One region of the Desulfosporosinus burensis genome, then DNA from elsewhere that is predicted to be linked to it. Evidence: riboswitches for the same ligand, from Rfam matches in the RefSeq annotation. Region 1 holds a riboswitch; the other holds the start of a gene.

The links. Region 1 has a riboswitch for cyclic di-GMP ahead of ACYQ3Q_RS04215 (HD-GYP domain-containing protein). Riboswitches for the same ligand answer to the same signal wherever they lie in the genome.
Region 2: another riboswitch for cyclic di-GMP. It lies ahead of ACYQ3Q_RS10970 (methyl-accepting chemotaxis protein); the one in region 1 lies ahead of ACYQ3Q_RS04215 (HD-GYP domain-containing protein).

Annotation. Positions count from the first base shown of each region.
Region 1 covers NZ_BAAHYN010000002.1:250,791-255,594, reverse strand. The annotation lists gene ACYQ3Q_RS04220 (DEAD/DEAH box helicase) at 1-1,763, opposite strand, end outside; cyclic di-GMP riboswitch class I at 2,087-2,172, shown strand; gene ACYQ3Q_RS04215 (HD-GYP domain-containing protein) at 2,232-3,314, shown strand; gene ACYQ3Q_RS04210 (hypothetical protein) at 3,484-4,071, shown strand; gene ACYQ3Q_RS04205 (phosphatase) at 4,317-4,804, shown strand, end outside.
Region 2 covers NZ_BAAHYN010000005.1:315,296-320,099, reverse strand. The annotation lists gene purB (adenylosuccinate lyase) at 1-102, shown strand, start outside; gene ACYQ3Q_RS10980 (adenylosuccinate synthase) at 138-1,421, shown strand; tRNA gene ACYQ3Q_RS10975 (tRNA-Lys) at 1,500-1,576, shown strand; cyclic di-GMP riboswitch class I at 1,827-1,911, shown strand; gene ACYQ3Q_RS10970 (methyl-accepting chemotaxis protein) at 2,056-3,825, shown strand; tRNA gene ACYQ3Q_RS10965 (tRNA-Glu) at 4,221-4,296, shown strand; tRNA gene ACYQ3Q_RS10960 (tRNA-Phe) at 4,312-4,387, shown strand; gene ACYQ3Q_RS10955 (PhoH family protein) at 4,642-4,804, shown strand, end outside.

The sequences.
Region 1 (4,804 bases):
TGCACTCCAGGCAAGTTGGCTTGGCGCAGAAAGCTATCTATATACATGGCACGGTACTTAGGCAGATTGAGCATTTTTTCATTGAGATCTGAGGCCTTAAGGTCTAAATTTTCAATGAGTTGGGCGACAGCGTTCATCTCCGGCTGATTTAAATCGAGGAAAGATCCATCGCGAAGGCGATGGTATTTTTTCTTTAAGTGTAGAGAATGAAAGATATCCGATAATTCATTGTGTTCGATATCAGTATATTGAAAGGATATTTCCAAGATATCTAGAGTTTCGTCTAAGCGAACTTGGCCGGAAAACGTCGTAGAGGTACGGATTTTGAGCTTGAATTGATCCGAATAATAGAGTTCTGCAAGGTCTCTCAGTTGAGGAAGCCAATTGACGGTAAAATCAAAAATTTTATCTTCGTCTTCAAGAAAAATTTTTCCTTTAGATACGATGAAATCGGCGTGTTCCAGAATGTTGAGGATCATTCGTTCTTGATTGACAGAACGGATGAGAATAACATCGCTGGCTGTTGACTCGTTACTAGTATCCCGGGTCGCAGAAAATGGATTAATGATGGTCTCTCCATAGTGAAATTCTAAACGAGCTGTGATGCCCATATCGCTTGAACGATCAAAATAGATTTTGGCTTGTAAGCTTTCCTGATTAAATTTATCTTCTAGGACAGGATCAATGATAACTGGACCTAATTTCCCGATTAAGGGCAGTGCCTCTGAGGCGAAAAGCTCCTTCTGGGCTGCTGGAATCACAATATTGGTCACGGATCCTTGGCGAAGGGCTGACAGAAGAGGCAAAAGGAGTTCTTTTTGGTTGGGGGAAGCTTGATGGATTTTAGCTTGGTAAACGTAGTAGCTCCCATCGTCCGTCAGTTGGAGGGGCATTTCTTCAGTTTCGAGTGTTAATGCAAGATCCTGACCTTGTGACTGGAGGGAAAATTCGATGGGTAGCCCATGCCGGATAATTTGGGTGGGTGTGGGAGGGGGAGCTTCGAAGCTCCAAGAAAACACTTTATCTCCCAAAGCGTCTAAAAACTTAGTTAAATAATAGCCCGTCAAGGGCAACAATTTTTGATTGAGCACGGTTGTCGCGTAAAAGGGCCCTTGCATCTCGATTATGGCTGAATGTTGGTCATTCATTTCTTGCAGCATGGCAATTAACCTACGATCTTCCTCTTTGAAGGTTTGTCTCGTAGGTTCAAGGGTAAATTGCTTACCAAATTCTAGCGAGCGGCCTGATTTAAGCGCAGTGAGAAATTGTCCGATGTCTTTTACTACATAAAGTCGCTGCAGACCGACTCTAAGCTGTAGATGTGTAGAAAGCCGATGGCTGGGCAGGGTTTGGAGTTCCACGTTTAGAGTCAGTTCTTCGTAAGGAGTTTCCTGACGTTGATTGGCAAAAACAGTGAGAAGCTCATCAACCACGCGGCTCTGAACGACAGGGTCAGTCCAAGCTGACGGTAATTTTTGTTGGGCTGTTTTTAAGACGGCGATAACGTGTTTGCAGGCTCCAGGATAGTCTTTGAAGGCTGGGCATGTGCAGCGATATGAGCGTACGGAGTTGTCCTTCTCAAAGGCAAGCTGAACAATATAGCGTAAACCTCCGATGACAGAAGCGTTTATTAGGCCTTTATCGGGGAAAAAACTGAAATTGTAGACTCTACCAGCCGCGTAATAGGAAAGCCCTTTTTTATATACACGATCATTATCCGCTAGATCTTGAATTATTTGTTCAGAGATATAAAAGCGAGGCATGAAAATACTCCTTTGGTAGTAATATTTGCTGAGTTAGATAAGGGTATCAGTTAAGAATATCATAGTTTGAGTCTACTCGTCTAATTTAGGGACCAGAGAGTTGATCCGAGTTGCTCTTTGCACAATTTATTGATGCTAAATCTAGCGAATGATAGTTGAAAATGATGGAATTAAGCCAAAATTAAATATTATAATAAGATTGTATTATATTGTATATTTTTGTTGTGTGTGATATATTAGCGAAGGTATATCCTATAGGTCTAAAGGCCTACTATAGGTCATGTTTTCTGTAATGTAGTTAGGCCATAATCAATTTAATACCTCTGCGATAAAGGCAAACTCAGTGAGAACTGAGGGCGCAAAGCCACGGGTCTTAACACATTATGGTGAAGAAAGCCGGGATACCGAAAAAACTTGTCGCCGTATACTTATTTGGCGTCTTTTGTTTTATAAGGAGGAAAGTTGGTTTTGATAACAAAGTTGGAACCCCTAACAACGAACAGCTTTGAAATTGGGGAACTTTCAGAGCTTGACCTATATGATATACAGGGAATATTGTTGTTATCTAAAGGTAAGCCAATCACCGCAAACATTTATGAACTTCTTCTCCAGCGACAGCTATATACTTTACAATATGATTTGGAGAATTCTCATCCTCCAAATGAAGAACGTAGATTTCCTTCCTCGGAGTACCGTTTTATTGTAGGCTATGTTCGAAAAGTCTTTGAGAGCGTATGCCTTTTTAGCTCTACACGTTTAATCGATTCGTTTGCTATTGTTGATAAAATTATCAACGAGTTAGAAGGAAATTCCCGTGTGTATATAGATTTTAATGAATTTCGAAACTTTGATAATTATACATATATTCATTCCGTAAATGTTGCGTTAATAGCTACTCTAGTAGGGTTGAAAATGGGGTTTTCAGGACAAAAACTAAGAACTTTATCAATGGGTGCGATGTTCCATGATTTGGGTAAAAGTTCTTTGCCCCTTGAAATACTGAATAAACCTTCGGGCCTAAATAGAGAAGAATTTAAGATTATTAAAAAGCATCCAGAGCTGGGTGTGGAAATGCTTAAATACTCCAATATCTCAAAGGAGATTCTCAGCATAGTCCGTCATCATCATGAACGTTGGAATGGCGAGGGCTATCCGGATGGGTTAAGACAGAGAGCTATTACGACTAATGCACAAATCGTTGCAGTTGCTGACGTTTTTGATGCCCTTGTTGCGGATCGACCCTACCGCAAAGGGTTGCCCCCATATCACGCTTTAGAAATCATCGTGGCTGGTTCAGGTAAAGATTTTGATCAAGAGATTGTACATTGTTTTGAACGGTGTTTAATACTTTATCCGCAAGGTTCTATAGTTACTTTAAATACAGGTGAAATGGGAACAGTCGTCGGTATTCATCACAATTACCCGAGTAGACCGCTCATAAGAATTTTATTTGATAAAAACGGAAAATTCGTTAATGAGGAACTAACCTGCGATTTGCTTAAGGATTTAACAAGGTTTGTACAATCGGTTAGTTTTAACCACGTTACTTAGAGAATGAAGGAGACTGATGGCTCGTTATTTCGGTGTCGAAAATTGTATACAGTTTGATTGCAGGAAAAATGTGCACTTACGCAGAAACAGTGATAGAATAATTAGATAATATAAAGTGTAAACAATCAACCAGACAAGCTGGCATATGAAGCTTTGGGGGGGATGTTCCGTGCTTATTACCTGCGATAACAACATGCAAATGGGCTATATCTACCTTATGCCTAATCAAACGACTGACGAGTATACCCTCGAGAAAAGCGATATCGGGCTTTACTATGATGTGAACAGTCTTAGCATTCCAAGAATTAAATGGCATAGCATGGGTCAAAGTTTGAGTCAAATGCGTTTAGCAACGAAGACGTATAGAGAGTCAGTGGATAAATCGTTTCATTGTGAATATTGGAATGACCTAGATAGTGAAGGTTACATGATGGGAATCGAATTGTATTTAACTGAAGAAACTTTTTTACCGTTAGTGGCCCATCAGGCCTTTAAGCTTTACGATATACGTTGGCGGAACAGTGATTTCAGGATGCTTACGCTAGATGCCTATCATGATGTTCTGAATAAAAACAATGTTATCTATCCTTTAACCTCTGAAAAAGATGCTTTTGTGATCGTTGCTATTGATCCATTATCAAAAATCGGGAAGATAATGGCGCTGATTTCTGCAAGGGATGATTTATATCCCATCGATTATTTGAGAAACCCATTGTTTATGTTAGCAAATTCAAGCCGCTATCTAAGTCGGGATTAGTATCAAACTAGAGATAGGAATAGGCCACGACGAAGTGTCGTGGCCTATTCCTATTGCAGGTCTCTTTTTCCTATATTATAGTTAAGCAGTAAAGAAAATTTAAAAGCGATGATCTATTTATATTTTAACAGATCCTTAACCTCAGCATAATTTGGACTTTACACACAAAGTATAATATAGAATTAGCTAAAAATATTAAGATCCAAACCAAGGTTTGCCTGATAATATAAAATGAGGTGATTAAAATGGAACTATTGGTTGACTTGCATACTCATACCATTACAAGTGGACATGCCTACAGTACTATTACTGAAAATGCGCAAGCAGCCTCTCGCAAAGGGCTCAAATTGATGGGAATGACGGACCATGGTCCAAGTATGCCAGGGGCACCTCATCTATACCATTTTGGTAATTTGTCAATTCTTCCTGATGAAATTTCTGGGGTGAAACTATTACCAGGGGTTGAAGCAAATATTACGAACTATGAAGGTGAGTTAGATATGCCCATCCCATATTTAGCTAAGCTGAAGCTGGTTCTTGTTGGACTTCATCCGATCTGCTATCCTGGAGGTACAAGTGAACAAAATACGCAAGCCTTTATTAAAGCGATGGAAAACCCATATACGGATATGATGGTCCATCCGGGACGTCCACATTTTGAAATGGATCTTGAGCGAATTGCCTATGCCTCGGCTCTTCTAAATGTTCCGGTTGAGATAAACAATAGTTCACT
Region 2 (4,804 bases), on a different contig from region 1:
CTAAACTATTTGACCAAAGAAAAAATTCAGGGTTTGTTTGACTTAAAATATCACCTACGACACGTTGATGATATCTTTAAGAGACTAGGACTAAGGGATTAAAAGATTATCTTTGAGAAAGTTAGGAGGAAAAATATATGGCAGCAGTTGTGTTAATTGGTTCTCAATGGGGAGATGAAGGTAAAGGTAAAATAACAGATTTTCTAGCCGAAAAAGCCAATGTTGTTGTAAGGTACCAAGGAGGAAATAATGCTGGACACACAGTTGTGGCTAACGGAGAAGAGTTTAAGCTTCACCTAATTCCTTCGGGAATCCTTTACGAGGATAAAACATGTGTCATTGGCAATGGTGTGGTGATTGATCCGCAGGTTTTGTTAGAAGAACTCAGTTATCTTGCCAAGCGAGGGATTAAGATCGGTAAGCTGCTTATTAGTAGCAACGCCCATATCATTATGCCCTATCACAGGGTACTTGATGGTTTGGAAGAAGATGCACGCGCTGAGCACAAAATCGGCACAACGAAGCGTGGAATCGGTCCAGCCTATATGGATAAAGCTTCACGGATCGGAATTCGTGTGATTGATCTGATGGATAAAGAGGAGTTCGCTGAAAAACTCAAACGAAATCTAACCGAAAAAAATAATTTGTTTGTCAAAGTCTATGGTAAGGAAGGGCTAAAGTTTGATGATATTTATGAAACATACCTTGGCTATGCTGAACAACTTCGTCCGATGGTAACGGACAGTTCTCTGGTAATCGACCAAAGCATTCAAGCGGGGGAGAAGGTGCTCTTTGAGGGTGCACAAGGCACTTTGCTAGATATTGACCATGGGACTTACCCCTATGTGACATCATCCCATCCAATAGCTGGAGGGGCTTGTATTGGTGCAGGTATTGGCCCAACTCGTATTAATCGCGTAATCGGGGTAATTAAGGCCTATACAACTCGCGTTGGAGAAGGCCCTTTCCCAACAGAACTTTTGGACGAGGTCGGAGAAGAAATTCAGAAGAATGGTCATGAGTTTGGAACCACGACTGGACGAGCGCGTCGTTGTGGTTGGTTTGATGCGGTCATTGCCCGGTATGCTGTTCGAGTGAGTGGAATTTCAGACTTTGCCATTACGAAGCTTGATGTCCTTACGGGATTTGACACCCTGAAAATCTGCGTTGGATATAGTGTCAATGGAGAAATCATCCGTGAATTTCCTCAAAGTCAAAAGATATTTAAGCAATGTCAACCAGTTTATGAAGAAATGCCCGGTTGGCAAGAAGATGTGACTCATGTACGCCAGTTTGGAGACCTTCCTGAAGCAGCCCGAAATTATATTCTTCGCATTGAAGAGCTTTCAGGTATCCCTGCTACGTTGGTTGCCATAGGTCCAGGACGCGAACAAACTATTGTTCGCGGAGAGATCTTTTAATACAACAAATCTCTAAAAGTATTGACACTTGTGCTAGACTAGTGTAATATCTAAAATCGTGGTACAAAAACATCTTTCGGGCCATTAGCTCAGTCGGCTAGAGCACCTGACTTTTAATCAGGGTGTCCCGCGTTCGAGTCGCGGATGGCCCACCATTTCAAAAAGTGTTGGTAAGTTGAAGCACTTATCAATATATAATATAAACAGCAAAGACAGTGATTTAGCACAATATGTTAAGTTGCTGTTTTTTTGTTATCTAACTTTGAGGAAGTATTAAACAGTATATTTTAGGAAAATAATAAATAATTTGCTGTAATAGATAAGAAAATGTATTCAAAATTAAGTCTATATATGTTATAGTCATTACGATATAAAGGAATAAAATATTCGTTGCATATAAGTTGCGATTGAAAAAGGCAAACTCAGTGAAAACTGAGGACGCAAAGCTTCGGGTCTTCCACGTTGGGGTGATGATAGCCGAGCCACCAATTTAGAACATTTCGCTTTCTATTTTGGGGGGCGATTTTGTTTTTTAACCGATCAGGTATACTTTCTAGACTTCAAAAGGGCAATTAGAAAACCTTTATATTATAGTGTGGCAATAAAATCTGAGTATGAGAAAGGGAGATAAAGAATGACTAAAATCAAATATCGAATCATTTTATTACTAGTAACAACGGCTTTGATTGTGGGTTCTATTCTGGGTGGGTATAACATTTATAATGTGATAGTAGCAGAAAAAGCGAACATTACACAATATCGCGATACCTTATACGAACAGTTTGATCGGACCGTTAAACTGGAGGTCCAAACTGCTTATAGTTTAGTTCAAGATATCTATGATAGGCAGAAAAAAGGCGAATATACTCCAGAAGAGGCAAAGAAAACGGCAGCGGATCTTGTAAGAAATTTACGTTACGACCAAGAAAACTATTTTTGGATAGATACGACCGATGGAACGAACGTAGTTCTACTAGGGCGAGAAGCTTCTGAAGGGAAATCACGCTATGAGGCTAAGGATAGTGAGGGTATACTTTTTGTTCAGGCGTTTATCGCGAACGGCAAACAAACAGGCGGAGGCTATACGGATTATAGATTTGCAAAGCCAAATCAAACGGAAGCATTACCTAAAAGAAGTTATACCTTATTGTTTGAGCCCTATAATTGGGTGATTGGAACGGGGAACTGGGTTGATGATATTGATGCACTCGTTTTAGCAAAGCAAATGGAACATGAAAAGAAGACTAAACAAAGCATTATTTATACGATTGTCTCTATTTTACTGGCCCTGGGAGTTTCTCTTGTGGCAGGAACCATACTTAGCAATAAAATCTCAAAACAAATTGCCCAAATGGCAACAAATGCCGATGAAATAGCCAAGGGTAATTTAAGAATTGGACAATACGAAAATAATTCTAAAGATGAAATAGGGAATCTTGGTAGAGCTTTCCGGACTATGACCGACAATTTAATTAACCTTGTTCAACAAGTGTCAGCGTCCTCAACTCAAGTTGCAGCATCATCTCAACAATTGAGCGCTGGGGCAGAACAATCCGCCCAAGCGTCACAACAAGTATCGATAGCTATCATGGAGGTTTCCGTTGGTGCAGAAAAACAACTAAATGCTGTTAATGATACATCGGCGATTGTTGAGCAGATGTCAGCGGGGATTCAGCAGATGCTGGAAAACGCCAAAATTGTAGTTAGGTCCTCGGAAAAAACGGCTTTGTCAGCGGCAGAGGGTAGCCAGGCAATCGATAAAACTATGCAACAAATGGTTAATATCGAAAGGACAGTGACAGGGTCTGCAGAAGTGGTCATGAATTTAGGCGAGCGTTCTAAAGAAATCGGACAGATCGTAGATACTATATCAGGTATAGCATCCCAGACCAACCTTCTGGCCTTAAACGCTGCCATCGAAGCTGCGCGAGCCGGTGAGCAAGGGAGAGGTTTTGCTGTTGTTGCTGATGAGGTCCGAAAGTTGGCCGAACAATCACAGGAAGCATCGAAACAGATTGAACTACTGATTAATAGCATTCAACAAGACACACAGAAAGCAGTGCTAGCGATGAACGAGGGAACACATCAGGTTAAACTAGGGACAGAGGTCGCTGGAACGGCAGGACAAGCCTTTAATGAAATATCGAGCTTAATTAATCAGGTTTCTTCACAGATCGGGGAAATTTCTGAGGAAATCCAACAAATGGCTGTGGGGAGCGAAAGAATAGTTTCATCGATTGCAGATATTTATGAGACAAGTCGAGAAATCACGACCCAAACCCAGACTGTGTCTGCGGCAACAGAGGAACAATCGGCATCCGTTGAGGAAATAGCCTCTTCGAGTCAAGTTCTAGCAACCATGGCTGATGAATTGCAAGGAACCTTAAGGAAATTTAATTTCTAACAAATCTATCAGGGATAGGAACGTTGGTCTTAATGGTCCTATCCCTTATGTCTTTTAAGATCTTTGATCATTCTCTAATTCTCACTATTTAAAGGGTAGAGTTTCCTTCGTCGCAAAGTATTGCTTCCGGGAAGGCGACTTCGGAGAAAATTGTATCCTGCAGCAATAATAAATAAAACTTGATTTACAAAGATAGATTAAAAGGTATTGACAGGGTTATAAAGATAGTGTAAAATTCATATTTGTGAGTGTCATTTTTTCAGCAGACAGTAATCGGAAGCCAGAGGCCAGACAGATTTATAAATACAACTAAGGAAGGCTCCATCGATAAGGCTTGGAGCTAGCCGAATTTTTATAAGTCTAATATCCGGCATCTGATGACTGACCACTGAAGCGGCCCGTTGGTCAAGCGGTCTAAGACACCGCCCTTTCACGGCGGTTACACGGGTTCGAATCCCGTACGGGTCACCAATAAACTTATCTTATGCCTCGGTAGCTCAGTCGGTAGAGCAGAGGACTGAAAATCCTCGTGTCGGCGGTTCGATTCCGTCCTGAGGCACCACTTATTATTTAATAAATAAGTGTAAGCACCTAATTATTGCATTTCCTAAGATATTACCTATTAAAAATTAAATATATAATTGGTTCTGTTGATTTCCTTCAAGGAAAAATCAGGACTTTTTTTGTTGTAGCTGAAGGGCTTAAAACTGTAGAATGTAAATCAATTTAAGAGAAACAATAAGAGCGTGAGATTATTGATCATTTATTGATTCTGCTTAGAGCAGTAATAAACACGACAAGGATTAGGTGAGTACTATGCCACTACCAGAGAATAACTTATTGTTTGGTTTTGAGCCAAGGTTAACCGTTGAACAACGTGAGTACGTCAATGCTATTTTTGATAATCAGTTAGTAATGGTGAATGCCAAAGCAGGTACAGGAAAAACTACTCTCGCAGTCGCTTGCGCAAAAATCATTA